4 regions of the Brenneria tiliae genome follow, and region 2 is predicted to be linked to each of the others. Evidence: predicted binding sites of a transcription regulator. Region 2 holds the regulator's gene; each other region holds the start of a gene.

Evidence for each region. Region 2 encodes CRP, which controls carbon source genes, mostly activating them, when cyclic AMP is high. Its sites were predicted from a motif close to ATGTGANNNNNNTCACAT; they were not measured.
Region 1: the regulator CRP is predicted to act here: its motif matches at 5,294-5,311, upstream of MFP24_RS10750 (GntP family permease).
Region 3: the regulator CRP is predicted to act here: its motif matches at 2,446-2,463, upstream of udp (uridine phosphorylase).
Region 4: the regulator CRP is predicted to act here: its motif matches at 5,666-5,683, upstream of focA (formate transporter FocA).

The regions. Positions count from the first base shown of each region.
Region 1 is NZ_JAKPCB010000096.1:161,008-168,760, forward strand. It holds gene nikA (nickel ABC transporter substrate-binding protein) at 1-235, opposite strand, end outside; gene MFP24_RS10730 (class I SAM-dependent methyltransferase) at 251-1,030, opposite strand; gene nikR (nickel-responsive transcriptional regulator NikR) at 1,395-1,793, opposite strand; gene asd (aspartate-semialdehyde dehydrogenase) at 1,905-3,008, opposite strand; gene MFP24_RS10745 (YhgN family NAAT transporter) at 3,248-3,841, shown strand; gene MFP24_RS10750 (GntP family permease) at 3,876-5,252, opposite strand; gene MFP24_RS10755 (gluconokinase) at 5,407-5,925, shown strand; gene gntR (gluconate operon transcriptional repressor GntR) at 5,949-6,944, opposite strand; gene MFP24_RS10765 (pirin family protein) at 7,088-7,753, opposite strand, start outside.
Region 2 is NZ_JAKPCB010000096.1:46,095-53,847, reverse strand. It holds gene MFP24_RS10245 (ABC transporter ATP-binding protein) at 1-37, shown strand, start outside; gene MFP24_RS10240 (ABC transporter ATP-binding protein) at 65-841, shown strand; gene ppiA (peptidylprolyl isomerase A) at 1,013-1,582, shown strand; gene MFP24_RS10230 (polysaccharide lyase) at 1,652-2,776, opposite strand; gene crp (cAMP-activated global transcriptional regulator CRP) at 3,425-4,057, opposite strand; gene MFP24_RS10220 (OsmC family protein) at 4,374-4,781, shown strand; gene MFP24_RS10215 (phosphoribulokinase) at 4,822-5,691, opposite strand; gene MFP24_RS10210 (YheU family protein) at 5,847-6,083, opposite strand; gene MFP24_RS10205 (LysE family translocator) at 6,225-6,827, shown strand; gene MFP24_RS10200 (ABC transporter ATP-binding protein) at 6,877-7,753, opposite strand, start outside.
Region 3 is NZ_JAKPCB010000101.1:357,348-365,100, forward strand. It holds gene metE (5-methyltetrahydropteroyltriglutamate--homocysteine S-methyltransferase) at 1-2,156, shown strand, start outside; gene udp (uridine phosphorylase) at 2,591-3,361, shown strand; gene MFP24_RS18555 (tyrosine-protein phosphatase) at 3,446-4,228, shown strand; gene ppc (phosphoenolpyruvate carboxylase) at 4,475-7,114, opposite strand; gene MFP24_RS18565 (glucan biosynthesis protein D) at 7,430-7,753, opposite strand, start outside.
Region 4 is NZ_JAKPCB010000103.1:205,447-213,199, reverse strand. It holds gene cmk ((d)CMP kinase) at 1-594, opposite strand, end outside; gene aroA (3-phosphoshikimate 1-carboxyvinyltransferase) at 779-2,068, opposite strand; gene serC (3-phosphoserine/phosphohydroxythreonine transaminase) at 2,184-3,269, opposite strand; gene ycaO (30S ribosomal protein S12 methylthiotransferase accessory factor YcaO) at 3,517-5,280, shown strand; gene focA (formate transporter FocA) at 5,743-6,600, shown strand; gene pflB (formate C-acetyltransferase) at 6,659-7,753, shown strand, end outside.

The DNA of each region.
Region 1 (7,753 bases), 110 kb from region 2:
CGCGGTTAACGACCAGCGGCTCGAACACCATATTCTGCGCCGCCATCTCGCCGCCGTAGAGATGCGGGTTGATATCGCGGATATCTTTGGTGCTGGCGTAGCTTAAGGAAACCGAACCCGGTGACGCGCTTGCCGCGGCGGATGCCCCTGACGCCGCCAGCGCGAGCAGCGCCAGGCACCCGCCCCGGACGCAGGCGGAAAACATCTGCGATAGCGCTGTTTTGATACTCGGCATCGCCGCTCCCGATAACTATTTTTCCGCGCAGACCAGAAACAGCGGCGTCGAGGCGTAATTCACCTTTTCCGTCTCATCCCACAGTTCATCGCCGACGCGCGTATCCAGCATGATCTTGCGATAACCGCATTGCAGCAGCGCCTGCGTATCCCACTGCGGGCGGCGTTCCCGGCTAAGGGGCAGCTGGCGGGCGATATTTTCCATGGCGACGGTATCGGTATTGACGTAGTGATCGTCCAGTCCCAGGTAGCGCGCGTTGGCCCGGTCCGCCAGATAGCCGAGGCGGCTTTGCTCATCGAACAGCTGCAGATACCAGTTGGCGTCAAAGTTAACCAGCCGCCCTCCCGGCGCCAGCACCCGGCGCCACTCTTGATAAGCATATTGCGGAGCGTCCAGATTCCAGGTCACATTGCGCGCGACGATCAGGTCGAAGCTGTCGTCGGCAAACGGCAGCGCATGCACGTCCGATAGCACGAAGTTCACCGCAACGCCGTAGTGCGCCGCGTTGGCGCGCGCCTGATCCAGCATCGCCCTGGTGATATCGACCGCCGTCACCCGGTGCCCGGCCAGCGCCAGCGTCACGGCGAAGAAGCCCGGTCCGGTGCCGATATCCAGCACCTTTAAGCGCGGTTTGTCCGGGGCATATTCAGTGATTTTTTTCAGCCAGGCGGCGCGCTTGGCGTTGGCCAGTTCGGCGGCGTTCAACTGGGCGTAGCCGGCGGCGCGGGACGTCCAATAGCACTGCACATCATCCAATAGCTCGCGGCTTTCATTTTCGACAAGGAGTTGGCTCACGCGGGGTTGTCCTGTTAAACACTGAGACCGGTGTCTACACCGGCATCGAACGGAATATATTCAACTTATAACAGATAGGAGGGGCTGATTTAACCGCGAGGTGTGAACTTTATAAAAAAAATCATACTTTTTTGATCTGGCTTAACTTCAGCCTGTGAGCCGCCGGTAAAAGCGGATCCCCGCCTACGGCCGCGGGGATGACCGGTGGTAGTGCTTGGGGATGACCGGTGGTAGTGCTTGGGGATGACGGTGGTAGTGCTTGGGGATGACGGTGGTAGTGCTTGGGGATGACCGATGGTAGTGCTTGGGGATGACCGGTGGCGGTATTCGCAGAAACGGCGCGCCTGTGCGGGCATTGAAAAGGTTACAACGGAATAAGATTCAATCTGCCGTGACGCACGCCGGTTTGCGCCATTACCGATTCCGCGAAATGTTCCACCTGTGAGGAAGTACCGCGCAGGATCACCGTTTCCACACACTCTTCATGGCTCAGATGCGTGTGCATGGTGGAGACCGTTAAATCATGATGGTCGTGCTGCATTTCGGCCAGCCGGCTGGAAAGCTGGCGCTCGTGGTGATCGTAGACGTAGCTCAGCACCGCCACGCACTCTCCGTTTTCATCCGTCGCCAGCGTCATTTCCCCCAGCTCGCGACGCAACATATCGCGGAACGCTTCGGAACGATTGACATAACCTTTGCGCCGCATCAGTTCATCAAAGTCTCGCGCCAGTTGATCATCCATTGATATCGTCAGTCTTTGCATCGTCGTCCTCAAGGGAAAAACAGGTCGGTCAAATCGGCAGGAAAAAATTATCGGCGCAATAAAAACAATGCTGGCGCAATCCGTCAAGGGAATTGCGCCAGCGCGCAGCGGTTAGAGCAGGATGCGCAGCATACGGCGCAGCGGTTCAGCGGCTCCCCACAGCAGCTGGTCGCCGACGGTAAAGGCGGACAGATACTCCGGCCCCATATTCAGTTTGCGCAGGCGCCCGACCGGGGTGGACAGCGTACCGGTCACCGCCGCCGGGGTCAGTTCGCGCATCGTGATCTCGCGATCGTTCGGCACCACTTTCACCCAGTCGTTATGGGTGGCCAGCAGCTGTTCGATTTCCGGCAGCGCCACGTCTTTTTTCAGCTTGATGGTAAACGCCTGACTGTGGCAGCGCAGCGCGCCCACGCGCACGCACAGGCCGTCCACCGGGATCGTCCGGCTGCCGCCGAGGATCTTGTTGGTTTCCGCCTGGCCTTTCCACTCTTCACGGCTCTGGCCGTTATCCAGCTGTTTGTCGATCCACGGGATCAGGCTGCCCGCCAGCGGCACCCCGAAGTTGTCGGTCGGCAGCGTGCCGCTGCGGGTCAGCGCCGTCACTTTACGTTCGATATCCAGAATGGCTGAAGCCGGATCCTGAAGCTCTTTCGCCACGTCTCCATGCAGCATGCCCATCTGCACCAGCAGTTCGCGCATGTGGCGCGCGCCGCCGCCGGAAGCCGCCTGATAGGTGGCGACGGACACCCAGTCCACCAGATCGTTGGCGAACAGGCCGCCGAGCGACATCAGCATCAGGCTGACGGTACAGTTGCCGCCGACAAAGGTTTTAACGCCTTTATCCAGCCCCTGTCCGATCACCGCGTGGTTGACCGGGTCAAGGATGATAATCGCCTCGTCCTTCATGCGCAGGGAAGAGGCGGCGTCAATCCAATAGCCCTGCCAGCCGCTTTCACGCAGCTTTGGATAGACTTCATTGGTATAATCGCCGCCCTGGCAGGTGATGATGATGTCCAGCGCGCGCAGCGCGTCCAGATTGTAGGCGTCCTGCAATACGCCTTGCCGCCCCCCCAACGCCGGCGCTGGCTCTCCGTGCTGGGAAGTGGAAAAGAACACCGGGCGGATAGCGTCGAAGTCGCGTTCTTCCACCATGCGCTGCATGAGAACCGAACCGACCATACCGCGCCAGCCAATAAAACCAACATTTTTCATGGTAACTGTCCTGCCTTGGGGGTAACAAAAAGAATTACGGCTGCTGTCTTAGTGTAGTAAACACATTAGTTATGATAGTAAACACATTAAGAGTAACGACTTTCCACCATACAAAATGTACGCAAAGTCGCAAGTGAATTTATTCGATAGTACGACGTTTTTCAGCAGTCATTCTAATATGGCCGCCGTGGCGCAGGATGATGTACGCCCGCATTCGATTTCAGGAGCAAAAAACCACCATGAAAGAAATGATCTCCGCAACCGTGCTGTTGCTGCTAATTATGGATCCCCTCGGCAATCTGCCTATCTTTATGTCGGTGCTAAAACATCTGGATCCCAAACGGCGACGCGTGGTGCTGATCCGCGAGATGCTTATCGCCCTGGGGCTGATGCTGACCTTTCTGTTTGCCGGGGAGCGGATCCTGGTTTTTCTTAATCTGCGCACCGAAACGGTATCGATTTCCGGCGGCATCATCCTTTTCCTGATCGCCATCCGCATGATCTTTCCCTCCAGGGAGGGCAGCAGCACCGGCCTGCCCGCCGGGGAAGAGCCGTTTCTGGTGCCGCTGGCGATCCCGCTGGTGGCCGGCCCGTCGATTCTGGCGGCGCTGATGCTGCTTTCCCACCAATATCCCCATCAGTTGCCGCACCTGACGCTGGCGTTATTTATCGCCTGGGCAATCTCTTTTATCATTCTGTTGATGTCGAACCTGTTTTTACGGCTGCTGGGGGAGAAAGGCGTCAGCGCGCTGGAGAAACTGATGGGGTTGATTCTGGTGATGCTGTCGACGCAGATGTTTCTGGACGGCGTACGGGCGTATATGAAGCTGTAAATCGACGGGGCGCCGCGGCCCCGTCTGATTACCATCAGAGGAAAACGCTGCCCGCCGCGGCCAGCAGGAAGGCGATGGTGCCGATCAGCGTTTCCATTACCGTCCAGGTTTTCAGCGTGGTTTTCTCATCCATTTCCAGGAAACGCCCGACCAGCCAGAAGCCGGAGTCGTTCACGTGCGACAGCACCGTCGCGCCGCCGGCGATGGCGATAACGATAAAGCACAGATCGAACTGACTCAGCCCGGTGGTCGCCGCCACCGCCGGCGCCATCAGCGCCGCCGTGGTGGTCAACGCCACGGTGGCCGACCCCTGGGCGATACGCAACGCGGCGGAGACCACGAACGCGGCGACAATCACCGGCATACCGGTATCGGACAGCATATCGGCCAGCGCCGTACCGATCCCGCTGGCGCGCAGTACGCCGCCGAACATACCGCCGGCCCCGGTAACCAGAATAATGGAACATACCGGCCCGAGCGCGCCTTCACACACCTTATTAAGATGATTGCGGCTGCGCTGTCCGCTGAACATGATCAGAGAAAATAGCACGGTGATCAGCAGAGCCACCGGGGTTTTCCCCAACATCCGCAGGACCTGCACCACGGTATTGTCGCCGTTTATCACCCCCATGACCGTCAGCGTGTTCAGCCCGGTATCCAGAAAGATCAATACCAGCGGCAGCAACAGTACGCTCAATACCACTGAAAACGAGGGCGGCGTATGTTGTTCATCGGCCTTGACCTCTTCCAGAAAGGTGGAAGGCAGTGGTACATGGAACTTCTTGCCTGCCCACAGACCGAACAGATAGCTGCCCAGATACCAAGTCGGAAAGGCGATAATCAGACCGACGATCACCAGCAGACCGATATTGGCGCCAAGCAGTTCGCTGGCGGCAACCGGCCCCGGATGAGGCGGCAGTAACGCGTGCATCACCGCAAATGCCCCGGCGGCGGGCAGCGCGTACTTCAGGGTTGAGCCGCCAAAACGTTTCGCCACGCTGAAGATGATCGGCAGCATAACGACCAGGCCGGCATCGAAAAAGATGGGGAAACCGAACAACAATGAGGCGATACCCAACGCAAACGGCGCCCGATGCTCACCGAATTTATTGATCAGCGTATCGGCCAATACGTTGGCGCCGCCGGTAACCTCCAGCAAGCGTCCGATCATCGCCCCCAAACCGACCAGCAAGGCGACCGACGCCAGCGTACCGCCGAAACCGCTCAGTAGCGTAGGGACGATATTTTCATAAGGCGTTTTTGTTACCAGCGCGGTCACCAGGCTGACTAATACCAGCGCCAGGAACGCATGGATTTTAAAACGCATAACCAGTACGAGTAACAAGGCCACGGCGCCTACCGCAATCAGCAACAGCACGCCGGCACTATAAGCAGATGTTATTTCTGTCATATTTATTATCCTTTCAATCACCCAGTGGAATGACTGATTGTTTGTGAGATATGTCACATCGCCATTTGATACCGGTAACATGATACGGGTAACATGTTAAGATCGGGAACTGATATGTTTCATTTAATTTACATTTTGGGATGGAGATCAAATTATGCCGGGCCAAAGCATTATTCTTATGGGCGTTTCAGGTAGCGGGAAATCGTCGGTGGGCGCCGCATTGGCCCGGGCTATTCAGGCCAAATTCATTGACGGCGACGATCTGCATCCGCGCGCCAATATTCAGAAAATGGCCGGCGGTACGCCGCTGAATGACGAAGACCGCGCCCCCTGGCTGGAACGTCTGAACGACGCCGCCTACAGCCTGTTTCACAAAAACGAAACCGGCATCATCGTCTGTTCGGCATTAAAGAAACGCTACCGCGACCGCCTGCGCCGCGACAATGAAGGGATGATTTTTCTCTATCTGAAAGGCAGTTTCGATATCATTCTGGCGCGGCATAGGGCCCGCGCCGGACACTTTATGCCGACGGAGCTGCTCAAAAGCCAGTTTGACGCGCTGGAAGAACCGGGCGGCGACGAGCCGGATGTGCTGACGATAGACATCGACGGCAGCATGGAAGAGGTGGTTAACCGCTGCGTTGAGGCGCTGCGCAGCCATCAGCGGGCGTGATATCGGCCGGCGGGGCTTTGGCGCTAAATGCTATCGCCATCCAGCAAAGTGAAACCGACATCGACCATTGCCGGCGTAACCCGCTCGCCGCGCAAACGCGCCAGCAGGCGCTCCGCGCCAATCTGCCCCATGCGCTCGCGTGGGGTAAGCACGCTGGCCAGCTTCGGCACCATCGCCTGACCGATGTCGTGCCCGTGAAAACCGGCGATCCCCATATCTTGCGGCACGCGCAATCCCTGGCGCTGGCACTCGAACATCGCGCCGACGGCCAGATCGTCGTTGGTACAGAAAATGCTGTCGATCGGCGGATACTCAGCCTGCGCCTGCCGCAATAACTCGCCCCCCAGCGAATAGGAAGAGGCGAGCTCGCTCATCACGCAATAGCTCGCCAGCCCGTTATCCCGCATCGCCTGCTGATAGCCGCGGCATTTTATGATCGTCCGTTCGTCCTGACGCGCGCCGAGGTAAACCACGTGGCGGCGCCCCCGCTCAATCATATGCTGGGTCATCTGCCGCGCCGCTGCAAAATTATCGAACCCCACCGCGATATCCAGGCAGGGAGAAACCGAGTCCATCAGTTCCACCACCGGAATACCCGCCACATCAATCATCTGACGGGTGCGATCGGTATGCAAACGGTCGGACAGAATCAGGCCGTCGATGTTATAGGCCAGCAACGACATCAGCCGCTGCTCTTCCTTTTCGGGGTGATACCCATAGTGCGCCAGCATGGTCTGATAACCCTGCGCTTCGGTAACCCGTTCAATACCCCGCAGCACTTCCGCAAACACCTGGTTGGTCAACGACGGCAGCAGCACGCCGATCGCCCGGCTGGTGGCGCTGGCAAGCATATTGGGGGCCTGATTGGGGATGTAGCCCAGCGCGTCAAGTGCAATGGCTATCTTTTCCTGCAACGCCACGGAAACCTGAGCCGGATTGCGCAAATAACGGCTCACCGTCATTTTCGTCACGCCGACCCGGTCGGCAACATCCTGGAGAACCGGTCTTTTTTTCTTCATTATCCACGGATCACGCCTGAAATATTGAGCGGGATTCTAGCAAAAAAAGCGCGCACGGCATATCAGGACCGGCGTTTTTAAACGTTACGAACGGCGGCCCAAGGGCGATGCGGCAAGCGCCGGATGCGTTTACGCCGCGGCGCTTATACCGGCGGTAAATCAAACAGCAGGATTTCGCTCTCCTGAGCGGCATGAACCGACAGGGTTTCTTCATCCCAGACGGCCAGCGCGTCGCTGGTCGCCGCCTGATGACCGTTAATCTCCACGCTGCCGCGCACCACCTGGATCCAGATCCGGCGTCCGGCCTGTACCCGATAAATCGACTGTTCCTGCGGCTTCAGCGCCCAGCGCCACAGCGTCATGTCCTGAAAAACCTGCAGCGAGCCGTCGCGGGCATCCGGCGACAGCACCAACTGGCGGCCCTGCGGCATATCGAAGCGTTTTTGTTCATAGCGCGGCGTCAGCCCGGCTTGTTGCGGGATAATCCAAATCTGGTACAGATGCAGCAACTCATCACGGCTGGCGTTGTATTCCGAATGGCGAATCCCGGTGCCGGCGCTCATGATCTGAAACTCGCCGGCCTGAATCTGCTCTTTGTTGCCCATGCTGTCCTGATGCTCAACCGTACCTTCCAGAACATAGGTGAGGATTTCCATATCCTTATGCGGATGGGTGCCGAAGCCTTTGCCGCCTTCAATCCGGTCTTCATTGATGACGCGCAGCGCCGAGAAGCCCATAAATTCCGGTTCATAATAGTCGGCAAATGAGAAAGTATGCCAGCTGTCAAGCCAGCCGTGGTTTGCATGGCC
Region 2 (7,753 bases):
GGTGATGAACCGCGATCCGGCCTGGATTAACGCCTAAGGAGCAGAAACGATGCATAACCGTCCCATGATTGAGGTGAACGATCTGAACCTCTCTTTCGGCCAGGGCAGCACGCGGAATCAGGTGCTGTACGATGTAAATCTTACCGTTAATGATGGCGCTATCTTCGGCCTGGTGGGGGAGTCCGGTTCGGGGAAAACCACGGTACTGAAATGTCTGGCCGGCTTGTTTAACCACTGGCAGGGCAAGCTGCTGATTGACGGCCAGCCGCTGGCGCACCGTATCGATCGGGGGCGCTGCCGCCGGGTGCAGATGGTGTTTCAGGACCCCTATGGCTCGCTGCATCCCCGCCATACCGTGGAGTCGATACTGGAAGAGCCGCTGTTGATCCATCGCTTTGCCGACCGCGACGACCGTATTGATGCGCTGCTGGAAAAGGTGGGGCTGGGAACGACGTTTCGCCGCCGCTATCCCCACCAGCTTTCCGGCGGGCAGCGTCAGCGCGTCGCCATCGCCCGGGCGTTGATCCTGGAGCCGCGGGTGCTGCTGCTGGATGAGCCCACCTCGGCGCTGGACGTTTCCGTGCAGGCGGAAATCCTCAATCTGCTGGCCGAGTTGCAGCAGCAGGAGAAATTGACCTATCTGCTGGTGACCCACGATCTGGGGGTGATTTCCCATCTATGCCATAAGGTGGCGGTGATGCAGTACGGCCGGATACTGGAAACGCTGGATATCGGCGACTTGACCCGCGATACGCCGAAAAATGCCTATACCACCATGCTGGTGGAGGCCAGCCGCCAGTACAGCCGCGATCTGGCGGTGCGTTCGGAACTTATGGGGTGATTTATCGGCTGGAGGCCGGCCGTTATGCCGGCCCTTACTCAGGGCGGCGGTTAACGATTGGTTACGATGTGAATTCGCTACGTAAAAAAAGGTAAATCGGTGGCGTTGCCGAGGGCGGGTATTTACAATCATTACGCTTTCTGTAACCAGTCTTATCCACAAGGAATTATCATGTTCAAACGTACTCTGGTTGCCGCGGCGGCCTTGATTTCACTTAGCGCTTTTTCCCCGCTGTTTGCCGCCACGGGCGTTACGCATGTGTTGCTGACCACTTCGGCGGGAAACATTGAGCTGGCGTTGGATGAGCAAAAAGCCCCGGTTTCGGTGAAAAACTTTGTCGAGTACGTGAATAACGGTTTTTATAACGGCACCACGTTTCATCGCGTGATCCCCGGCTTTATGATCCAGGGCGGCGGCTTTACCGATGATATGAAGCAGAAAGCGCCCAACCCGCCGATCAAAAACGAGGCGGATAACGGTTTGCGCAACCTGCGCGGCACCATCGCCATGGCGCGTACCGCCGACAAAGACAGCGCCACCAGCCAGTTCTTTATCAACGTGGCGGACAACGCCTTTCTCGATCACGGCCAGCGCGATTTTGGCTACGCGGTCTTTGGCCGGGTGGTTAAAGGGATGGAGGTCGCGGATAAGATTTCCCAGGTGCAGACGGAAAACGTCGGCCCGTATCAGAACGTGCCGCTCAAACCCGTGGTTATCCAGTCGGCGAAGGTCCTGCCTTAAGCTTTCTCTGATCGACCGTGTAAAAACGGGCGAGTTTACCCAACTCGCCCGAATTAAATCAGCGCGTCGTCATTGACAGGCGGAGGCGGTCAATACGGCAAGGTTCTTGCCGACGCCGGCATAGTTCGCCAGTTTATCTTTTACGCATTGCGCGGTTACCGGCGAGTAGCTATAAGGGAGTGCGGGGAATGTGCCGGTGCTGGTCCAGCTATCGGCATTGACATAGGCTTTGGAATCTTTGTCCCAGGTGATGCCGTAGGTGGTGAAATCGGCGGGTTTGGTAATGTTGTTGTTGCGCAGTTCCCATGTGCCGAAATTCGAGCCATCGTAACGGGATGTCACCGGGTTTTTCGCGTTCTCGAACCAGTTGCTTTCAATCAATGCGATGCCGTTCTGACGAACGTTCAGCCCTGAACTGGTGACGCCGGAATAGAGGTTGTTGTAGGCATGCACCTGACCGCCTCGTTGCAGCGGCAGCCGGGCGTTTACGTCGCTGTAGATATTGTGGTGATAGGTGAGGTTGCGTCCGGTATCGCTATTGCTGGAACCGCTTAAGCCGACCTTTTTGACGCCGTGAATGTAGTTGTAGGAGACGGTGACGTTGGTCGAGCCTTTTTTGATATCCACGGCGGATTCAAAGGTGGTATCGCCGTCCGGCGTGCCCTCGCACTCATGGTTTTTCGCGAAGATCTCGTTATGGTCGATCCAGACGTTCGGGGAGTCGTCGATGCGGATTGCATCGCCATCCTGGGCGCCTCCGGGCATATACCCCATGCGCATATTACGCACCACGACGTTGGAGGACTTGGTGATCCAGATACCGAAGTTTGCTGAGGAACCATTGCCGCCGAGGATGGTAATGCCTTTGGTAAACTCCTTGATCTCCACGCCGCGCGCCGCTTTGCTCCATTGACCGCAGATATCGGCTTCCGCCGCCTTGATTAAGTCATCTTCATTGCCGTTATAGGTGATGACTACGGGGTAGGCGCCGCCTGACACTTTTTTACCGCTTGAGTCCAGACGCGCTGCCGCGATGATATCGACAATGTCCTGCATCGAACCGGCCGTTTTATTGACGGCGCCGGAAACGTTGCCGCCGTCGGTGGTGGCATAGCCGCCGGTATCGGCCGCCATCGCTGGTTGGCAGGCAAGACATAACAGCCCGGCGGCGGCTGAAGGCAGTAGGTATTTCATAAGGATTATCTCCTGTTGGAATATAACTTTCGTTAAGGCATTTATCGTTCCATATGCCCAGGGTAATAAGGTTGGATTTTTCGCTAAAAATGGAATATCAGTTTTCAGTTTTATCAAAAACCCGCATCAGTGTTATCACAAAAATAAAACAATTCAATACGGTGAGTTCAATGCGTCTTTTGAATAATCGAAAGGAAAGGAGGGTTCTATGAAAGCTAAATTGCCAATTAAAATTACGCATAAGATATTTATTGTTTTATTATCAATAAGTTATATTCTCATGATGGTTTTTTTTATTTCCATAGGTTTCTGTTTTCAGCAATATATTCATATAAGGTGGATTTGTCTGAAAAATCCCCCCGGATATCCATATTAATAGGGATTTTCTTAAAATAAATAAAAATGGAGTTTTATTGATCTATATTAAAATATAACTTTATAAATCATGGCTGATTTTTATTTTGCCGATATTGAAAATAATAGATTAAGCCTGTTGGTAAGGCTATTTACATTGCCGGTAAATAATTTATTTTGATAATAAATACCCTGCTCATTAACTAAGGGGTAAATATGAGACCTGCGTTGATGGTGATAAAAAAAAGCGTGAAACTCGCTTCACGCTTTTTTGTTGTAGGGTAACGGAATGGTTTAACGGGTGCCGTAAACCACAATCGTTTTACCATGTGCGGAGATCAGGTTCTGGTCTTCCAGCATTTTAAGAATACGGCCCACGGTTTCGCGTGAACAGCCGACGATTTGCCCAATTTCCTGACGGGTGATTTTTATTTGCATGCCATCGGGGTGAGTCATGGCATCGGGTTGTTTCGCCAGGTTTAATAACGTCTGAGCAATACGGCCGGTAACGTCGAGAAACGCCAGATTACCGACTTTCTCTGAAGTTACCTGTAGTCGGCTGGCCATCTGCGCCGACAGGCGCATCAGAATATCGGGATTCACCTGAATCAACTGCCGGAACTTTTTATAAGAAATTTCAGCAACTTCACAAGCCGTTTTCGCCCGTACCCAGGCGCTGCGCTCCTGACCTTCTTCAAACAGGCCAAGTTCACCGATAAAATCTCCCTGATTGAGATAAGAGAGAATCATTTCTTTGCCTTCTTCATCTTTGATCAGCACTGCGACAGAGCCTTTCACGATGTAGTAAAGCGTTTCTGCTTTTTCACCCTGGTGAATCAGCGTGCTCTTCGATGGATACTTGTGGATATGACAATGAGAAAGGAACCATTCGAGAGTCGGGTCTGTTTGCGGTTTGCCGAGAACCATTCGCTATCATCCTCTGTTGTAATTCACTGCGCAAATCACAGGGCTCAGAGTTCCCTGTACGGCGTATTACTGCTAAACATTCAAAATTCGTCTAGGAAGAATGACGTCAGGGAATATACTGGAGCCTCTATCTGGCGACATCATCATCTCCCCGGTATCTGAGTTTGTCCAGAAAAGGCAGATTCTATTTTCGTTTGTAACACAGCTTGAAGGACCTGTCTTGTGTTGTCTCGCTTCAGCATGATGAAGCTTTGGTTATAGCGTGTTTTTGTACAGTAACGATATAAATTTTCAAAAAATTTTTAGCGGAGGCGGCATGCAGGCTCGAGTAAAGTGGATTGAAGGTTTAACTTTTCTTGGTGAATCAGCGTCCGGGCATCAGGTGCTGATGGATGGCAATTCGGGAGACAAGGCGCCAAGCCCAATGGAAATGGTGTTGATGTCGGTTGGCGGCTGCAGTGCGATTGACGTGGTGTCGATCCTGCAGAAAGGCCGTCATGACGTGGCGGACTGCGAGGTTAAACTGACCTCGGAGCGGAGAACGGAAGCGCCGCGCCTGTTTACCCATATTAATCTGCATTTTATCGTGACGGGCACAGGGCTGACGGAGAAAGCGGTGGAACGGGCGGTGGCGCTCTCCGCGGAGCGCTATTGCTCGGTGGCGCTGATGCTGGATAAAGCCGTCGAGGTCACGCACAGTCATGAAGTCCGCATAGCGGGGTAATCCTCGGCGTATCGCCCGCTGGTGCTTTTGCCGCGGCGGACTATTCGATTTTTTTCCCTTCCAGCAGGCGCTGCACCAGCGGCGCCATAATCAGCTCCATCGCCAGACCCATTTTCCCGCCGGGCACCACCAGGGTGTTGATATGGGAAATAAACGATCCCTGCAACATGGCCAGCAGATAAGGGTAGTCAATATTATCCAGTTCCTGGAAATGAATCACCACGAAGCTTTCGTCCAGTGAGGGGATCGACTTGGCGGCGAACGGGTTGGAGGTATCAACGGTGGGAACGCGCTGGAAGTTGATGTGCGTGCGTGAAAACTGCGGCGTAATGTAGGTGATGTAGTCTTCCATGGAGCGCACCACCGAATCCATCACCGCTTCGCGCGAGTGTCCGCGCTCGTTCACGTCGCGAATCAGTTTCTGAATCCATTCCAGGTTGACGATCGGCACCACGCCGACCAGCAAATCGACGTGTTGCGCCACATTGTGCCTATCGGTCACCACGCCGCCGTGCAGCCCTTCATAAAACAGCACGTCGGTGGGTTCAGGCATCGGCTCCCACGGCGTGAACGTACCGGGCACCTGGTTGTAGGGGATCGCTTCATCATAGGTATGGAGATATTTACGGGTTTTACCGCTTCCGTGGCGGCCATATTCGGTAAACGACTGCTCCAGCAGGCTGAAATCATTGGCCTCCGGGCCGAAATAGCTGATATGGCGCCCGAGATCCCGCGCCTTACGTATTTCCATATCCATTTCCGGGCGGGTATAGCGGTGGAAGCTGTCACCTTCAAGCTGGGCGGCGCGCATGTTTAACTGCTGAAAAATCTTGTGGAATGCCTGGCTGGTGGTTGTGGTTCCCGCTCCGCTGGAGCCGGTAACCGCAATAATCGGATGCTGATGTGACATAAGGCGCTTCACTCCATGATGGTGACGTTTGCTGCAGGGCTTGCCGGAAAAACGCCATCAAAAAAGACAAGGTTTCAGACTGCTGAATGAGGTTTTTATCATTGTTAGCACGGTTGCCGATAGCGATGCATCCTCTTTTTCGGCTTTTGCGGCGTTCAGCGCGGATGATACTCGCCGGCGTTAAACTGGCCGCGGGGCATGATGTTGATGGTTTCATGCAGCTCCGACCACACCAGAACCACTTCGCCTGACTCCAGTTGCCGGCGCACGTCGGCGACCTTTTGCGCCAGCGTGCGCTCCTGTTCGCCATAATCCGTTCCTTCGCGCAGCACGAAAGATTCGATGAGATTGCCCAATGTTTCAGGATCGAGTTGTTGCCAGGGAATGATCACGATATTTGTCCAGAAAAAGTGTTGTGCGATTAAAATCGTACTGTTAGCTTCGATATTGCCGGTTAACAATCTATGCGTTACCAACATCAATCCACTACCAACTATATCGTAAAAATGCCGAGGGCGAGGGGCGCCCGTTACATGGAATTGAGTCTGTTTTTATCGATGCTGGGTTTTCTGTGGGTGGCGGCGATCACTCCGGGGCCGAACAATATGCTATTGACCACCTCTGGCGCCAACTTCGGTTTTTATCGCTCCCTGTGGCTGATGCTCGGCATCATGCTGGGTATGCAGAGTATTTTACTGCTGGTGGCGTTCGGCGTCGGCGGCCTGCTGCTGGTCTATCCTTCGCTGCATTTCACCCTCAAGGTGCTCGGCAGTTTGTATCTGCTGTGGCTGGCGTGGAAAATCGCCACCGCCGCCTATGAAAGGCTGGAGACGATGGCTGCGCCGTCGCGTCCTATCCGGCTTTATCAGGGATGGCTGCTGCAGTTTCTCAATCCCAAGGCCTGGCTGATGGCGCTGGGGGCCGTCGCCAGCTTCAGTCTGGCGGGGCAGGAGTACAAGCACTCGGTGGCGGCGATAAGCCTCGGCATTGTACTGGTGAATCTGGTTTCCGGCGTGATATGGCTCGGCTTCGGCACGCTGATCGGCCGGCTGTTGCGCAGTAAAAAAGCCTGGATTATCTTCAACGTATCCATGGGCGTGCTGACGGCGGCCTGCGTGCTGCTGATTTGGCACTAGCGCCGCGGCGCGGGCGATAAGCGGCGCATCGGCCCGCGCCGGCGGTGACTTAAGCGGAGAGCGAGCGGGTCATCTGCTCCAGTTGCTCTTGCGCGTCGAGCCAGGCCATCTCCGTTTCTTCCAACTGAGCCCTGACCTGCGTCTGCTGCTGCAGGCACGCCGTAAGCTCGGCTTTGCGGCCGATATCATACAGCTCGCCGTCCGCCAGCCGCGCCTCAACGGCCGCCAGTTCGGCGCCCAGCTTTTCCATCTGCTGTTCAAGCCGGGTGATTTGCTTGCGCAGCGGCTGCGTTTGCGTTCTCAGCTCGGCTTCGCGCCGCTTCTGGTCTTTTCTGGCCTGGGCGCTGTTGGCGGCGTTCTCTTTCGGCGCGTCGTCGGCCTCGCCGCTTTGACGCTGCCGGTCCACCAGCCACTGTTGGTAATCCTCCAGATCGCCGTCAAAGGGCTCGACCCTGCGGTCGTGCACCAGATAGAGATCGTCGGTGGTGGAGCGGATCAGGTGCCGGTCGTGCGATACCACCACCAGCGCGCCTTCGAAATCGATCAGCGCTTCCGTCAGCGCCTGGCGCATATCGAGATCCAGGTGGTTGGTGGGTTCGTCGAGCAGCAACAGGTTCGGGCGCTGCCAGACGATAAGCGCCAGCACCAGCCGGGCTTTTTCTCCCCCGGAGAAGCGGGCGGTGATTTCCGTCACCTTGTCGCCGCGAAAACCGAAGCCGCCAAGGTAATCGCGCAGCTGCTGTTCCGTTTCCCGCTCCGCCAAACGCACCAGATGCTGTAACGGCGACTCGTCGGCGCGCAGAAACTCCAGCTGATGTTGGGCGAAATAGCCTAGTTTTACCCCTTTGGCCAGGCCGATCTCGCCCTGCAGGGGAGCAAGGGTTCCCGCCAGCAGCTTAATCAGCGTGGATTTGCCGGCGCCGTTG
Region 3 (7,753 bases), on a different contig from region 2:
TGGCCGTTGGACGCGATCTTCGGGCGCGTCACTGGCAGCAACAAAAGGATGCGGGCGTCGATCTGCTGCCGGTGGGTGATTTCGCCTGGTACGATCATGTCCTCACCACCAGCCTGCTGCTGGGGAACGTACCGGCCCGTCATCAGAATGCCGATGGCTCGGTCGATCTGGACACGCTGTTCCGCATCGGCCGCGGACGCGCGCCGACCGGCGAACCCGCCGCCGCCGCCGAGATGACCAAGTGGTTCAACACTAACTACCATTATATGGTGCCGGAATTTGTCAAAGGCCAGCAGTTCAAACTGACCTGGACGCAACTGCTGGAAGAAGTGGACGAAGCGCTGGCGCTGGGCCACAAGGTGAAGCCCGTGCTGCTGGGGCCGGTCACCTATCTGTGGCTGGGTAAGGTAAAAGGCGAGCAGTTCGATCGCCTGTCGCTGTTGCAGGATATTTTACCGGTCTATCGGCAGGTATTGGCCGAGCTGGCTAAACGCGGCATCGAATGGGTGCAGATCGATGAGCCGGCGCTGGTGCTGGAGCTGCCGCCGGAGTGGCTGGCGGCGTTCCAACCGGCGTACGATGCGCTGCAAGGGCCGGTGAAACTGTTGCTGACCACCTATTTCGACAGCATCGGCCAGAATCTGGATACGGTCAAAGCGCTGCCGGTACAGGGGCTGCACGTCGATCTGGTGCACGGCAAAGACGACGCTGCTGCGCTGAATGAACAATTGCCCGCCGACTGGCTGCTGTCGCTGGGGGTGATTAACGGGCGCAACGTCTGGCGCGCCGACCTGAGCGCCTGGTTTGAGCGCCTGCAACCGCTGGCGGGCAAACGGAATCTGTGGCTGGGAAGCTCCTGCTCTTTGCTGCACAGCCCGATCGATTTAAGCGTCGAAACGCGTCTGGACGATGAGGTGAAAAGCTGGTTTGCCTTCGCCATCCAGAAATGTGCGGAGCTGTCTCTGCTTTCCCAGGCGCTGAACGGCGGCGATGTGCAGGCGCTGGACGCGTACAGCGCGCCGATCCGCGCTCGCCGTACGTCCACCCGCGTAAACAATCCGGCGGTGGAGCGGCGTCTGGCGGCCATCACTGCGCAGGATAGTCTGCGTCAGAGCGCTTACCCGCTGCGCGCCGCGGCTCAGCGCGAACGCTTCAAGCTGCCGGCATGGCCGACCACCACCATCGGCTCTTTCCCGCAAACCACGGAAATTCGCGGCCTGCGTCTGGACTTCAAGCAAGGGCGTCTGGACGGAAACAACTACCGCACCGGCATCGCCGAGCATATCAAGCAGGCGGTGGTCGAGCAGGAACGTCTGGGACTGGACGTGCTGGTGCACGGCGAAGCCGAGCGTAACGATATGGTGGAGTATTTCGGCGAGCATCTGGACGGTTTCGTCTTTACCCAGAACGGCTGGGTGCAGAGCTATGGCTCCCGCTGCGTGAAGCCGCCGGTGATTATCGGCGACGTCAGCCGCCCGCAGGCCATTACCGTTGAGTGGGCGAAATACGCCCAGTCGCTGACCGACAAGCCGATGAAAGGCATGCTTACCGGCCCGGTGACCATTCTGTGCTGGTCGTTCCCGCGCGAAGACGTGACGCGTGAAACCATCGCCAAACAGATTGCGCTGGCGCTGCGCGACGAAGTGGCCGATCTGGAAAAAGCCGGTATCGGCATTATTCAGATCGATGAACCCGCCCTGCGTGAAGGTCTGCCGCTGCGCCGTTCCGACTGGGATGCCTATCTGGCCTGGGCGGTGGACGCTTTCCGCCTGAATGCCGCCGTGGCGCGAGACGATACGCAGATCCACACCCATATGTGTTACTGCGAATTCAACGACATTATGGATTCCATCGCCGCGCTGGACGCCGATGTGATCACCATCGAAACCTCGCGTTCCGATATGGAGCTGCTGGAGTCGTTTGAAGAGTTTGAGTATCCGAACGAAATCGGTCCGGGCGTGTATGATATCCACTCGCCGAATGTGCCGAGCGTGGAGTGGATCGAAGCGCTGCTGAAGAAAGCGGCGCAGCGTATCCCGGCGGAGCGTCTGTGGGTTAACCCGGACTGCGGTCTGAAAACCCGCGGCTGGCCGGAAACCCGCCAGGCGCTGGCCAATATGGTTGAGGCGGCCCGGCGTCTGCGCGACGCGCGCTAAGCCGGTAACATTAACGATCGGTTACAGGGAGGCGCTGCCTCCCTCAGACTATTGACAACGCTCGTTATTAGGGAGAGCGTGGCGAGGGGCCGTAGCGGCGTAAGCCGCCGGAGCGCCCCTCGGTACGGTAGGCCCGGGTATCGCCGACTTACAGGCGACTTTGTCAGCAACCTCCCTTTTTTACGCATAGAAACAGCGGGTTTTTTGTCTGCCGCCAGGAATAGCAACGGCTAAAGAATCTACAATAACGGAACCAAAACGGCGCAAAAGCGTTGTTGATAACGCTTAATAGTGATGTGAATCACAATTTTATGTATGTTGAGTTTCTGTTTCTTTTTTATGAGTGATTGTCATCACTAAAAAACGCCTGGTAATAGGCTAAAATTCTTCCTTATTTCCTCTGATGACTTAACTTATTGCCTGGGAGGGCGGTTATGTCCAAATCTGATGTGTTTCATCTCGGTCTGACAAAGCCTGATTTACAGGGCGCGACGCTGGCGATTGTGCCGGGCGACCCTGAGCGAGTGGAAAAAATAGCCCGCCTGCTGGATAACCCGGTCCCTCTGGCGTCGCACCGTGAATTTACCTCCTGGCGCGGCGAACTGGACGGCAAGCCGATTATCGTCTGTTCCACCGGCATTGGCGGCCCGTCAACGTCGATTGCGGTGGAGGAGCTGGCGCAGCTGGGCATCCGCACCTTCCTGCGGGTGGGGACGACCGGGGCGATCCAGCCGGGCATCAACGTGGGGGATGTGCTGGTGACGACCGCGGCGGTACGGCTCGACGGCGCCAGCCTGCATTTCGCGCCGCTGGAATTTCCGGCGGTGGCCGATTTTGACTGCACCACCGCCCTGGTCGAGGCGGCAAAGGCGTCCGGCGCGGCGCTGCACGTTGGCGTGACCGCATCATCCGATACGTTTTACCCCGGCCAGGAGCGTTATGATACCTTTTCAGGCCGCGTGGTGCGCCGTTTCCAGGGATCGATGGAAGAGTGGCAAAGCATGGGGGTGCTGAATTATGAAATGGAATCCGCCACCCTGCTGACGATGTGCGCCAGCCAGGGGCTGCGCGCCGGGATGATAGCCGGGGTGATTGTCAATCGCACCCAGCAGGAAATTCCCGATGTCGCCACCATGAAGCTGGCTGAAACCACGGTGGTCAAGGTTCTGCTGGACGCCACCCGTCGCCTGCTGGCTCGCGCATAAACGGTATTACCGCATATCGGGCCGGCGATAGGCAATGCCGGCCCGTTTCCCGGCCTGCCCGTTATGACCACCGCAAGGAGATGTATGACCGAACCCACGTTACTCCATCCTTCCCTGGTTCCGCTGGACGGCGGGATCAATTTCCGCGATCTGGGCGGCAATCGGACGGCGGACGGGCGGCTTATCCGCCGCGGCAAGCTATTTCGAGCCGGCTCGCTGGATTTATTGACGCCGGCGGACTGCGAACGCCTGGCCGGCGTGCCCGTCGCCGATGTTCTCGACTACCGCGATCCGGATGAAATCGCCCTCAAGCCCGATATCCTGTGGCCCGGCGCGAACTACCATCCGTTCCCCGCCAACCCGCTGCGGCACGAAGTCACGGCGAATCTGGATTCTTTGGGATCGGAGGTGCTGGAGTCCTTCGACTCGCGGGCCTTTATGCTGGAACTTTACCGCCGTTTGCCTTTCGATAATTCCGCTTATCGCCAACTGGCGTCGCTGCTGTTGCAGCCGGATAACGGCGCGCTGGTACAGCACTGCGCGGTGGGCAAAGACCGCACCGGTCTGGGATCGGCGCTGGTGATGCTGGCGCTGGGGGTTGATGAGCAAACGGTGATTGAAGATTATCTGCTGACCGAAACCACGCTGACGCCATTCCGGCAGCAGTTGATGACGCATCTGGCGCAGACCCTGAGCGAGAAAGCGCTGGGGCGGTTTTCCTATGTGCTGTCGGTTAAGGAAGAGTTTATCGTCACGGCGCTGCGGGCGATTAATGAACGCCACGGTTCGGTTGACGGCTGGATGGAGGCGGAGTACGGGCTGGATAACCGCGCCCGGCAGTTTCTGCAGGATAAATATCTGGCGTGATGCCGAACGCGCCGGGAAAGCGATGACAAAGGCCGGTCATATTAACCGGCCTTGGATCGTTGACAAACTAGCCTTATGACCGTCGTCCCCGCGGCTGTAGGCGGGGACCTTCTTCCGCTGGTAGCGCCGAGTTCAAGGGATTCCCGCCTGCGCGGGAATGACGGATTTGTAGGTTGAGACTTTGTCATCAATTGAAAGGCCGGTCATGGACCGGCCTTTGTCGTTTCCGCGTTTAGCTTTTATCGATCAGCCGGTATTGCGCATCCCCGCGGCGACCCCCGCGATGGTCACCATCAACGCCAGCTCTACCTCCGGGTCCGGCTCTTCCTGCTGACGCGAGCGGTGCAGCAGCTCGGCCTGAAGCACGTTCAACGGGTCGGTATACACGTTGCGCAACGCGATGGATTCGGCGATCCACGGCAGGTCTTCCATCAGGTGATCGTCGTTGGCGATGGTCAGCACCACATGGATATCTTGCGCCAGCTGCTCGCGCAGCTGTTTCCCCAACGGCCACAGCTTCTTGTCGACCAGACGCTGGTCGTAGTATTCGGCCAGCCACAGGTCGGCTTTGGAAAACACCATTTCCAGCATCCCGATGCGGGTGGAGAAAAACGGCCAGTCGCGGCACATGGCTTCCAACTGCGCCTGTTTGCCGTCGTTGACGACCTTCTGCAACGCGGCGCCCGCCCCCAGCCACGCGGGCAGCATCAGGCGGTTCTGCGTCCAGGCGAAAATCCACGGAATGGCGCGCAGGCTTTCCACCCCGCCGGTAGGACGGCGTTTCGCCGGGCGGGAGCCCAACGGTAATTTACCCAGCTCCAGCTCCGGCGTGGCGGAGCGGAAATAAGGGACGAAGTCCGGGTTTTCGCGTACGTAGCCGCGATACATCTCGCAGGAGACGCGGGACAGCTCGTCCATCACCTCGCTCCACTCCTGTTCGGGCTCCGGCGGCGGCAACAGGTTGGCTTCCAGAATCGCCCCGGTGTACAGCGCCAGGCTGCTGATGGTGACTTCCGGCAGGCCGTACTTAAAGCGGATCATCTCCCCCTGTTCGGTGACGCGCAGGCCGCCCTTCAGGCTGCCCGGCGGCTGAGACAGCAGGGCGGCGTGGGCCGGCGCGCCGCCGCGGCCGATGGAGCCGCCGCGACCGTGGAACAGCGTCAGCGCGATGCCGGCTTTCTCGCAGGTTTTAATCAGGGCGTCCTGCGCGCGGTACTGCGCCCACGACGCCGCCATCACGCCGGCGTCTTTCGCCGAGTCGGAATAGCCGATCATCACCATCTGTTTGCCCTGAATGACGCCGCGATACCAGTCGATGTTCAGCAACTGGGTCATTACGTCGTCGGCATTGTTCAGGTCTTCCAGCGTTTCAAACAGCGGGGCGACCGGTAAGGCGAACGGGCAGCCGGCTTCCTTGAGCAGCAAATGCACCGCCAGTACGTCGGAAGGCGTACGCGCCATGGAAATGACGTAGGCGGCGATCGAACCGGCGGGCGCTTTGGCAATGACTTTACAGGTATCGATCACCTCTTTGGTCTCTGCGCTGGGTTCCCACTGGCGCGGCAGCAGCGGACGTTTGGAGCTTAATTCGCGGATCAGGAAGGCCTGTTTGTCGGACTCGGACCAGCTTTCATAGTCGCCCAAACCCAGGTAACGGGTGATTTCCGCCAGCGCCTCGCTGTGATTGGTGCTTTCCTGACGAACGTCGATGCGCACCAGAGGTACGCCGAAGCAGCGCACGCGGCGCAGCGTGTCCAGCAATTGACCGTCGGCGATGATGCCCATGCCGCAGGCATGCAGCGACTGATAACAGGCGAACAGCGGATCCCACAATTGTTCATTGCTGACCAGCAGGTCTTTCGGCGGTAACAGCTCTCCGCCTTTGAGACGCGCATCCAGATAAGCCAGCGTGCTATTCAACTGGGCTCGCAATGATTTCATGATGGCGCGGTACGGCTCCTGTACTTCATCGCCGCCGGCCAGCTTGCGTAGTTCCGGCGTACAGGCGGACATCGACAGTTCCGATACCAGGGTCTGAATATCCTGCAGGAACAGGTCGGCCGCTTTCCAGCGGCTGAGTAATAATACCCGGCGGGTCACTTCGGCGGTCACGTTGGGGTTGCCGTCGCGGTCGCCCCCCATCCATGAGGTAAAGCGTACCGGCACGGCTTCTACGGGCAAACGGTAGCCGAAAGATTTTTCCAGCAGTTCATCCAGCTCGCGTAAAAAAGCGGGAACGCCTTCCCACAGGCTATTTTCCACCACCGCGAATCCCCATTTGGCTTCTTCCAGCGGGGTCGGCCGTATTTTGCGGATTTCGTCGGTATGCCAGGACTGGGCGATCAATTGACGCAGGCGGCGCATAATACGGTTGCGCTCATAGTCCGCCAGATCGTCGTGATCGAGCTGCTTCAGGCAGGTATTCACCTCGACCAGCTTGTGGATCAGCGTGCGACGGGTGATCTCGGTGGGGTGCGCGGTCAGCACCAGCTCGATGGACAGCGATTCGACCGCGTTGCGAATATCCCTTTCCGTCAGATCCTTATTTTCTTTTAAGCGCGCAAAGGCCTTGGAGAGCAGTTCCGGGTTGCTGGCCGCCTCGCCGTGCGGCGAGATGGTGTGGTATTGCTCGGCGGTATTGGTAAAGTTAAGGAATTGGCTAAATGCGCGGGCAACCGGCAATAGCTCATCGTTGGACAGATTTTGTAGTGTGTTCAGCAGTTCCTGACGGTGCTTTTCACTGCCTGCTCGGGAGGATTTTGATAATTTACGGATCCTTTCGACCTTATCAAGAATGTTCTCACCCAGCGCTTCCTTAATCGTATCGCCAAGCAGCTTGCCTAGCATGCTGACGTTACTGCGCATTGCCGAATATTGCTCGCTCATAGTTACCCTGACCCACCTCTGATTTTTTTGTAAGTTTGTTTCACCTGAAAGACGTACTGCGCTCCTTTCATCTAGCCATGATGCGGTTGATTCGTCAATTGACGATTCTTTGTGCGCGTTATTCTTTTATACCGCCCATATTTTTACCTGCTTTGATATGGACATGGCAATTTGTGAAATTTAATTACAGACGTGCTGACATTAGGGGCGCTTATCGGGAGAGGAAACGGGCCGCATGACGTAGCGGCGATCGCGGGCCGTGCAGACCGGCGATCGCCATATTACTTCAGCTTATTTCGCCGGGCGGCGAAATAACTAATGCATTTCCCGGTCGTCGATATAACGGCGTTGGTCCGCGGCGGGAGGGAAATACTGATAAAGCCAGGTTTCGCTCAGCGTCTCGCCCTGCGAACGTAAGAACAGCCGCATATCGACGGGATCGTTCTTCTCGCTGGTCGGATACCAGTCGAACAGAATACGGTAGCCGTCAAAAGGCTCGACGTAGAGGATTTCGATATTTTTGGCCTGACCGTCGGAGAGGGTAATCACCGGCTCTATCCCTCTGGGGGCCGCGGATTTCAGATCGCCGCCGACGAAATCCACCGCAAAACGCCGCGCCCACTGTGCGGGATAGTGTTC
Region 4 (7,753 bases), on a different contig from region 2:
ATCTGCTGCCGGCACCAGCGGCGCAACGGGCCGATTACGGTCGCGATCGTCGCGCTCCCTTATCTCGGATAAAAGACGTTCAAAGTTAACACTAAAGCCCTTCGCCTGCAACTGTAGCATACGTCGCTGGGCGCGTTCCTCCGCGCTGGCATCAAGGAAAATCTTCACCGGCGCATCGGGAAACACCACGGTTCCCATATCGCGGCCGTCGGCGATCAGTCCCGGCGCTTCGCGAAACGCGCGCTGCCGGCGCAATAACGCTTCGCGAACCCGGGGGAAGGCCGCGGCCTGCGACGCCGTATTGCCGACCTCTTCAGCGCGGATCTCGTTACTGACGTCCTCGCCTTCCAAAACCACTTTTAGCTGCCCGTCTTCAGAGATAAAACGCACATCCAGATGAGAGGCCAGAGGAACCAGCGCTTCTTCTGAATGGATATCCACCTGATGATGTAGGGCCGCCAGCGCCAGAACGCGATAAATCGCGCCCGAATCCAGCAGGTTCCACTGTAAAGCTTCTGCCAGCGCTTTGCACAACGTACCTTTGCCTGCGCCACTCGGTCCGTCAACCGTAATGACCGGTGCAGTCACCGCCATCTTTCTCTCCTTTACACTGGGAAATCCCGTTGATGTCGTTTTTAGACATTACGGTGCTTCATTATACGCATCAATGGCGAGAAAGGTTATATCGACGGGAAAAATAAGACGGCGCCTGATAGCGGGCCGGCGCTTTTGCCGATGGGTAAGGCAGGGTTCACACCCCGCCTTACCTACGAAGCCGTTATGCCGGTTCGCTTAAGCGTGCCAGTTGGTCGAAATAGTCAGGGAAGGTTTTGGCGGTGCATTTCGGGTCGAGAATGGTGACCGGCGTATCCGACAGCGCCACCAGGGAAAAGCACATCGCCATCCGATGGTCGTTATAGGTTTCGATTTCGGCGGCTTTCAGCTTTGCCGGGGGCGTGATGCGAATATAATCCTCGCCTTCCTCCACCTGCGCGCCGACCTTACGCAACTCAATCGCCATGGCGGCCAGGCGATCGGTCTCTTTTACCCGCCAGTTATAAATATTGCGCAGCGTGGTGGTTCCGCCGGCGGCGAACAGCGCGGTGGTGGCGATGGTCATGGCGGCATCGGGAATATGGTTCATGTCCATATCTATCGCCCGCAGTTCGCCGCGCTGGCATTCGATATAGTCATCGCCCCAGCGGATTTTCGCTCCCATCTTCTCCAATACGTCGGCAAAGCGGATATCGCCCTGCACGCTGGCGCGCCCGACGCCGGTAACCCGCACCGTGCCCCCTCTGATGGCCCCCGCCGCCAGGAAATAAGACGCCGACGACGCATCGCCCTCCACCAGGTAATCCCCCGGAGAGCGGTATTGCCGACCGCCTGAGACGTAAAACTGCTGATAATTCTCGTTACGCACCTCGATACCGAAGGTTTTCATCATATTCAGGGTGATATCGATATAGGGTTTGGAAACCAGATCGCCCTGAATGCGGATACGGGTATCCTGAGGAGCCAGAGGCGCCGCCATCAGCAGCGCGGTCAGAAACTGGCTGGATACGCTGCCGTCGACGCTGATGTCGCCTCCCTGAAACCCGCCGTGCAGGCGCAAGGGCGGATAGTTTTCCTGCTCCAGATAATCCACCTTCGCGCCGCCCTGGCGCAGGGAGTCAACCAGATGACCGATGGGACGCTCTTTCATCCGCGGCTCCCCCGTCAGAACGATGTCGCCGTCGGTCAAACACAGCGCCGCGGCCAGCGGGCGCATGGCGGTTCCGGCATTTCCCAGAAACAGTTCAAGCGGCTTCTGCGCTTGCAACGCGCCGCCTACCCCAACGATTTCGCACTGGGTGCGGCTGGAAGAGAGCTGATAACTCACCCCCAGCGCCTGCAGCGCATTAAGCATATGGCGAACGTCATCGCTGTCCAGCAGATTGGTCAAGCGAGTCGTCCCGGCGGACAAGGCCGCCAGCAGGAGCGCCCGGTTCGAGACGCTTTTTGATCCGGGGAGGTTAATCGTGCCGTTAATCAATTTAACCGGCGGTAGGGTCAGGGATTCCTGCATGTGAAACTTATTCTCCAAACGTGAACACAGAAACCCCGGCAGGCGCCGGGGTTTTCAGATCGTCAAACCCGTCATTCATGCGCTACGGGAATGACTGAAGCGGTACGCCTTGTCATTACCCGCGGCGGCGCTCGAAATCCGCCATAAATTCCGTCAGCGCCTTGACGCCCGCCAGCGGCATGGCGTTATAGATGGAGGCGCGCATACCGCCCACGGCGCGGTGTCCTTTCAGCGCGTGGAGACCGGCAGCCTGAGCTTCTTCCAGAAAAACCTTGTCCAGTTCGGCATTCGCCAACAGGAAAGGCACGTTCATGCGGGAACGGTTAGCCGCGGCCACGTCGTTGCTGTAAAAATCGCTGTTATCAATCGCCCCGTAGAGCCAGTCGGCTTTATCCTGGTTGCGTTTTTCCATTTCCAGCAGACCGCCCTGCTCTTTCAGCCATTTGAACACCATGCCGGAAAGATACCAGGCAAAGGTCGGCGGGGTGTTAAACATCGAGTCGTTGTCGGCCAGAACCTGGTAATCGAGAATGGAGGGCAGTTCGCGGCGCGCCTTACCCAGCAAATCATCGCGCACAATAACCAGCGTCAGTCCGGCCGGACCGATGTTCTTCTGCGCGCCGGCATAGATCACGCCATAGCGGCTGACGTCGATAGGACGGGATAAAATACTGGAAGAAAAGTCGGCCACCACGATTTTATCGCCGAAATCGGGGGTCTCTTCGATGGCAAGCCCGTCAATGGTTTCATTCGGGCAGTAATGCACGAAAGCGGACTCGTCGGACAGCGCCCACTCGCTCATCGGCTTCACGCTGCGCAGACCGTCTACGCGCGTTTTCACATCCACCACGTTCGGGGCGCAGTATTTTTCCGCTTCCTTAACCGCGCTGTGCGCCCAATAGCCGCCGTCGATATAGTCGGCCTGCGTTTTTTCGCCCAGCAGATTGAGCGGCACCGCCGCGAACTGCGCCCGGGCGCCGCCGTGGCAGAAAAGCACTTTATAGTTGGAAGGGATTTTCAGTAAATCGCGCAGATCCTGCTCGGATTCAGCCGCAACCTGCATAAATTCTTTGCTGCGATGGCTGATCTCCATTACCGATGTACCCAGGCCATGCCAGTTGCATAGTTCCTGTTCGGCACGGCGTAATACCTCGACCGGCAGCATGGCTGGACCGGCGCTAAAATTAAAAACCTGAGTCATTTCCCCTCACCACATCTTAAAAAATAACGATTATTTTATCACAATGGTTCAAAACACACTGTTTTACCTGCCATCGGTTTTATCACTCGTCAACCCTGGCTGCAATGCTTATTGCGCGTTGCCGTCCAAAACGCCGCCTTGGCGGCGGTGTCCGCATCCCATGTTATCGAGCTGTTAAGAATAAATAGAGTCCGCCGCCAAAAGTCCGTATCATGCCCGTCCCGATCTCACCTGCATAAGTAAAACCATGACCCAAACCTTTATCCCAGGCAAAGACGCCGCCCTGGAAGACTCCATCGCCCGTTTTCAGCAACAGCTCCAGGATCTGGGGTTCGACATCGAAGAGGCCTCATGGCTGAATCCGGTGCCGCACGTCTGGTCGGTGCACATTCGCGATCGTGATTGTCCGCTCTGCTTCACCAACGGTAAAGGCGCCAGCAAAAAAGCCGCGCTGGCTTCGGCGCTGGGCGAATATTTCGAACGCCTGTCGACAAACTATTTTTTTGCCGATTTTTACCTCGGCAAAACCATAGCCCAGAGCGAATTCGTGCATTACCCCGATGAAAAATGGTTCGCCATTGCGCCGGATAATACCCTGCCGGAGGGCATCCTGGATGCGCGCCTGCGCGAATTCTACGACCCTGAGCAGGCGCTCGGCGCCAGCGATCTCATCGACCTGCAGTCCGGTAACGCCGAGCGGGGGATCTGCGCGCTGCCGTTTATCCGCCAGCGCGATCTGCAAAAGGTCTACATTCCGATGAACATCATCGGCAACCTGTACGTATCCAACGGCATGTCCGCGGGCAATACCGCCAGCGAGGCCCGCGTGCAGGGGCTATCCGAAGTATTTGAACGCAGTATTAAAAACCGCATTATCGCGCAGTCGATCAGCCTGCCTGCCATTCCCCAGGCGGTGTTGAACCGCTATCCGGGCGTGGTTGAAGCCATTGCCACACTGGAAAAAGAGGGCTTCCCGATCTTCGCCTACGACGCCTCCCTCGGCGGTCGATACCCGGTTATCTGCGTGGTGCTGTTTAATCCGGCGAACGGCACCTGTTTCGCCTCATTTGGCGCGCATCCCGATTTTGGCGTGGCGCTGGAGCGTACGGTGACCGAACTGCTGCAAGGGCGCGGGCTGAAAGATTTGGACGTTTTCACCGCGCCGACTTTTGACGTCGACGAAGTCGCCGAGCATGCCAATCTGGAGACCCATTTCATCGACTCCAGCGGTCTGATCTCCTGGGATATGTTTAAGGATCGGGCCGACTACCCGTTTGTCGACTGGAGCTTCAGCGGCACCACGGAAGAGGAGTTCGCCACGTTGATGGCGATTTTCCAGCGGGAAGATCAAGAGGTGTATATCGCGGACTACCAGCATCTGTCCGTTTACGCCTGCCGCATTCTGGTTCCCGGCATGTCGGATATTTATCCCGCCGACGATCTGCTGCTGGCCAATAACGCCATGGGCGCGCATCTGCGCGATACGCTGCTGGCGTTGCCGGACAGCCGCTGGGAAAAAGCGGATTATCTCGCCCTGTTGCAGCAGTTGGATGACGAAGGCTTTGACGACTTCACCCGGGTGCGCGAACTGCTGGGTATCGCCACGGGTAAGGATAACGCCTGGTTCACGTTGCGTATCGGCGAGTTGAAATCGATGCTGGCATTGGCCGGCGGCGATCTGGAACAGGCCTTAATCTGGGCGGAATGGACGCAGGATTTCAACGGTTCGGTCTTCCCCGCGCCGCGCGCCAATTACTACCGCTGCCTGCAAACGCTATTGCAGCTGGCGCTGGAGCCGCAACGCAACCCCGCCGACTATTACGACGCTTTCGTCAGCATGTACGGACGAGAAACCGTGGATGCGGCCGGCGCGGCCATCGCCGGCGAACAGAGTTTCTACGGGCTGTTTGCCATTGATGACGCCTTCGCCGCCTTACCGGCGCACCGCTCGCTGCTGGCGGCGTATGAGAAACTGCAACGGGCGAAAAGCCGTTACCGGCAAGCCAATTGATGCCGGCGACGGCTCAGTGATATTCTTCTATATCGGCGGCGCGACCCTGCCGGCATAACGCGGCGATAGTCTGTTTTCGGCATAAACACACCGGTACTCCTTAAATCCGCAGGGGTACCGTTATTCGAAAGCAATATTTCCCTTTATCGCCACCGCCTTAAAAGCGAATTGTTACGAAGCGGTGAAATTTAAATTAAATTACATCATAAATACCGCCCCTAAATTATACAAAGCATGATAATTATTAACGCCTAATCGGGCGGCAAAGGCCGGCGAATTCAAATCTTTTTGTAAAGTTTAAAATATTTTTTCCATATAAAAATCAATTAGATAATATATAAACAAGGGGGTTTTTAGCGGTCTGTACGGGTACTAGTTTCGCGCAATATGATCCACGTCAAATTTTGCTTTATACTGCTTTGCTAGTATCTCGACGCTGATAAATTTTAAGAGAGAGTTAGTGTGAAAGCTGACAACCCCTTTACTCTACTATTACCGGCCGCAATGGCGAAAGTCGCCGAAGACGCCGGTGTCTATAAAGCAACAAAACATCCGTGGACCACGTTTTATCTGGCGATCACCGCGGGCGTCTTTATCTCGATTGCATTTGTCTTTTATATTACCGCCACCACCGGCACAGCGACGATCCCTTTTGGCATCGCCAAGCTGATTGGCGGTATCTGTTTCTCGCTGGGGCTAATGCTGGTGGTGGTTTGCGGCGCGGATTTATTTACCTCCACCGTGCTGACGGTCATCGCCAAGGCCAGTGGACGTATCACCTGGAAACAACTAGCCTGTAATTGGGTTAATGTCTATATCGGCAACCTGTTCGGCGCCCTGCTCTTTGTCGCGCTGATTTGGTTTGCCGGCGAGCATAGGGTCGCCAACGGCGCATGGGGACTCAACGTTCTGCAAACCGCCAATCACAAACTTGAGCACACTTTTGTTGAGGCACTGTGCCTGGGAATTCTGGCAAACCTGATGGTATGCCTGGCCGTGTGGATGAGTTATTCCGGTCGAACCCTGACGGACAAAATGTTTGCGATGATTTTGCCGGTCGCCATGTTTGTCGCCAGCGGTTTTGAACACAGTATCGCCAACATGTTTATGGTTCCGATGGGGATCGTAATCAAGAATTTTGCCGCCCCCGAATTCTGGCAGGCAATAGAAATGGTGCCCTCTCAATTTGAACATTTAACCGTTAGTCATTTCATCACAAGCAATCTTATCCCTGTCACGATAGGGAATATTATTGGTGGAGGCTTACTGGTGGGTTTAACGTATTGGGTAATTTATTTGCGCGGCGGAGACCAGCACTAGGGTGCAATCAGCCGCAACGTCGGGTTTTAAAAAAATCCATATCAAAGGTAGGTGTAAAATGACCGATCTGAATGAAAAATTAGCCAGCGCATGGCAGGGTTTTAGCAAAGGTGAATGGCAGGATGGAGTCAACGTTCGTGACTTCATTCAGAAAAACTACACGCCGTATGAAGGTGACGAATCTTTCCTCGCCGGCGCGACCCCGGCGACCACCGCGCTGTGGGATAAAGTCATGGAAGGCGTCAAACTGGAAAACCGCACCCATGCGCCGGTTGATTTCGATACCAACGTGGCGGCGACCATCACCTCCCACGATGCCGGCTACATCAATCAAAGCCAGGAAAAAATCGTCGGTCTGCAAACCGAAGCTCCGCTGAAACGCGCGCTTATTCCCTTCGGCGGCATCAAGATGATTGAAAGCTCCTGCAAGGCGTACGATCGCCAGTTGGATCCGCAACTGAAAAAAATCTTCACCGAATACCGTAAAACACACAACCAGGGCGTTTTCGATGTTTATACCCCTGACATCCTGCGCTGTCGTAAATCAGGCGTGCTGACCGGTCTGCCCGACGCCTACGGCCGCGGCCGCATCATCGGCGACTATCGCCGCGTGGCGCTGTACGGTATCGATTACCTGATGAAAGACAAGTTCGCCCAGTTCTCTTCCCTGCAATCCAAACTGGAAAACGGCGAAGATCTGGAAGCGACCATCCGTCTGCGCGAAGAGATCGCCGAACAGCATCGTGCGCTGGGCCAGATCAAGGAAATGGCCGCCAAATACGGCTGCGATATTTCCGGTCCCGCCACCACTGCGCAGGAAGCGGTACAGTGGACTTACTTCGGCTACCTGGCCGCGGTTAAATCGCAGAACGGCGCCGCGATGTCCTTCGGTCGCGTATCCACCTTCCTGGATATCTACTTCGAACGCGATCTGCAAGCCGGTAAAATCACCGAAGAAGAAGCTCAGGAACTGGTCGACCATCTGGTGATGAAACTGCGTATGGTCCGTTTCCTGCGTACGCCGGAATATGATGAACTGTTCTCCGGCGACCCGATCTGGGCAACCGAATCCCTGGCGGGCATGGGTCTTGACGGACGTACGCTGGTTACCAAAAACAGCTTCCGTTTCCTGAACACCCTGTACACCATGGGG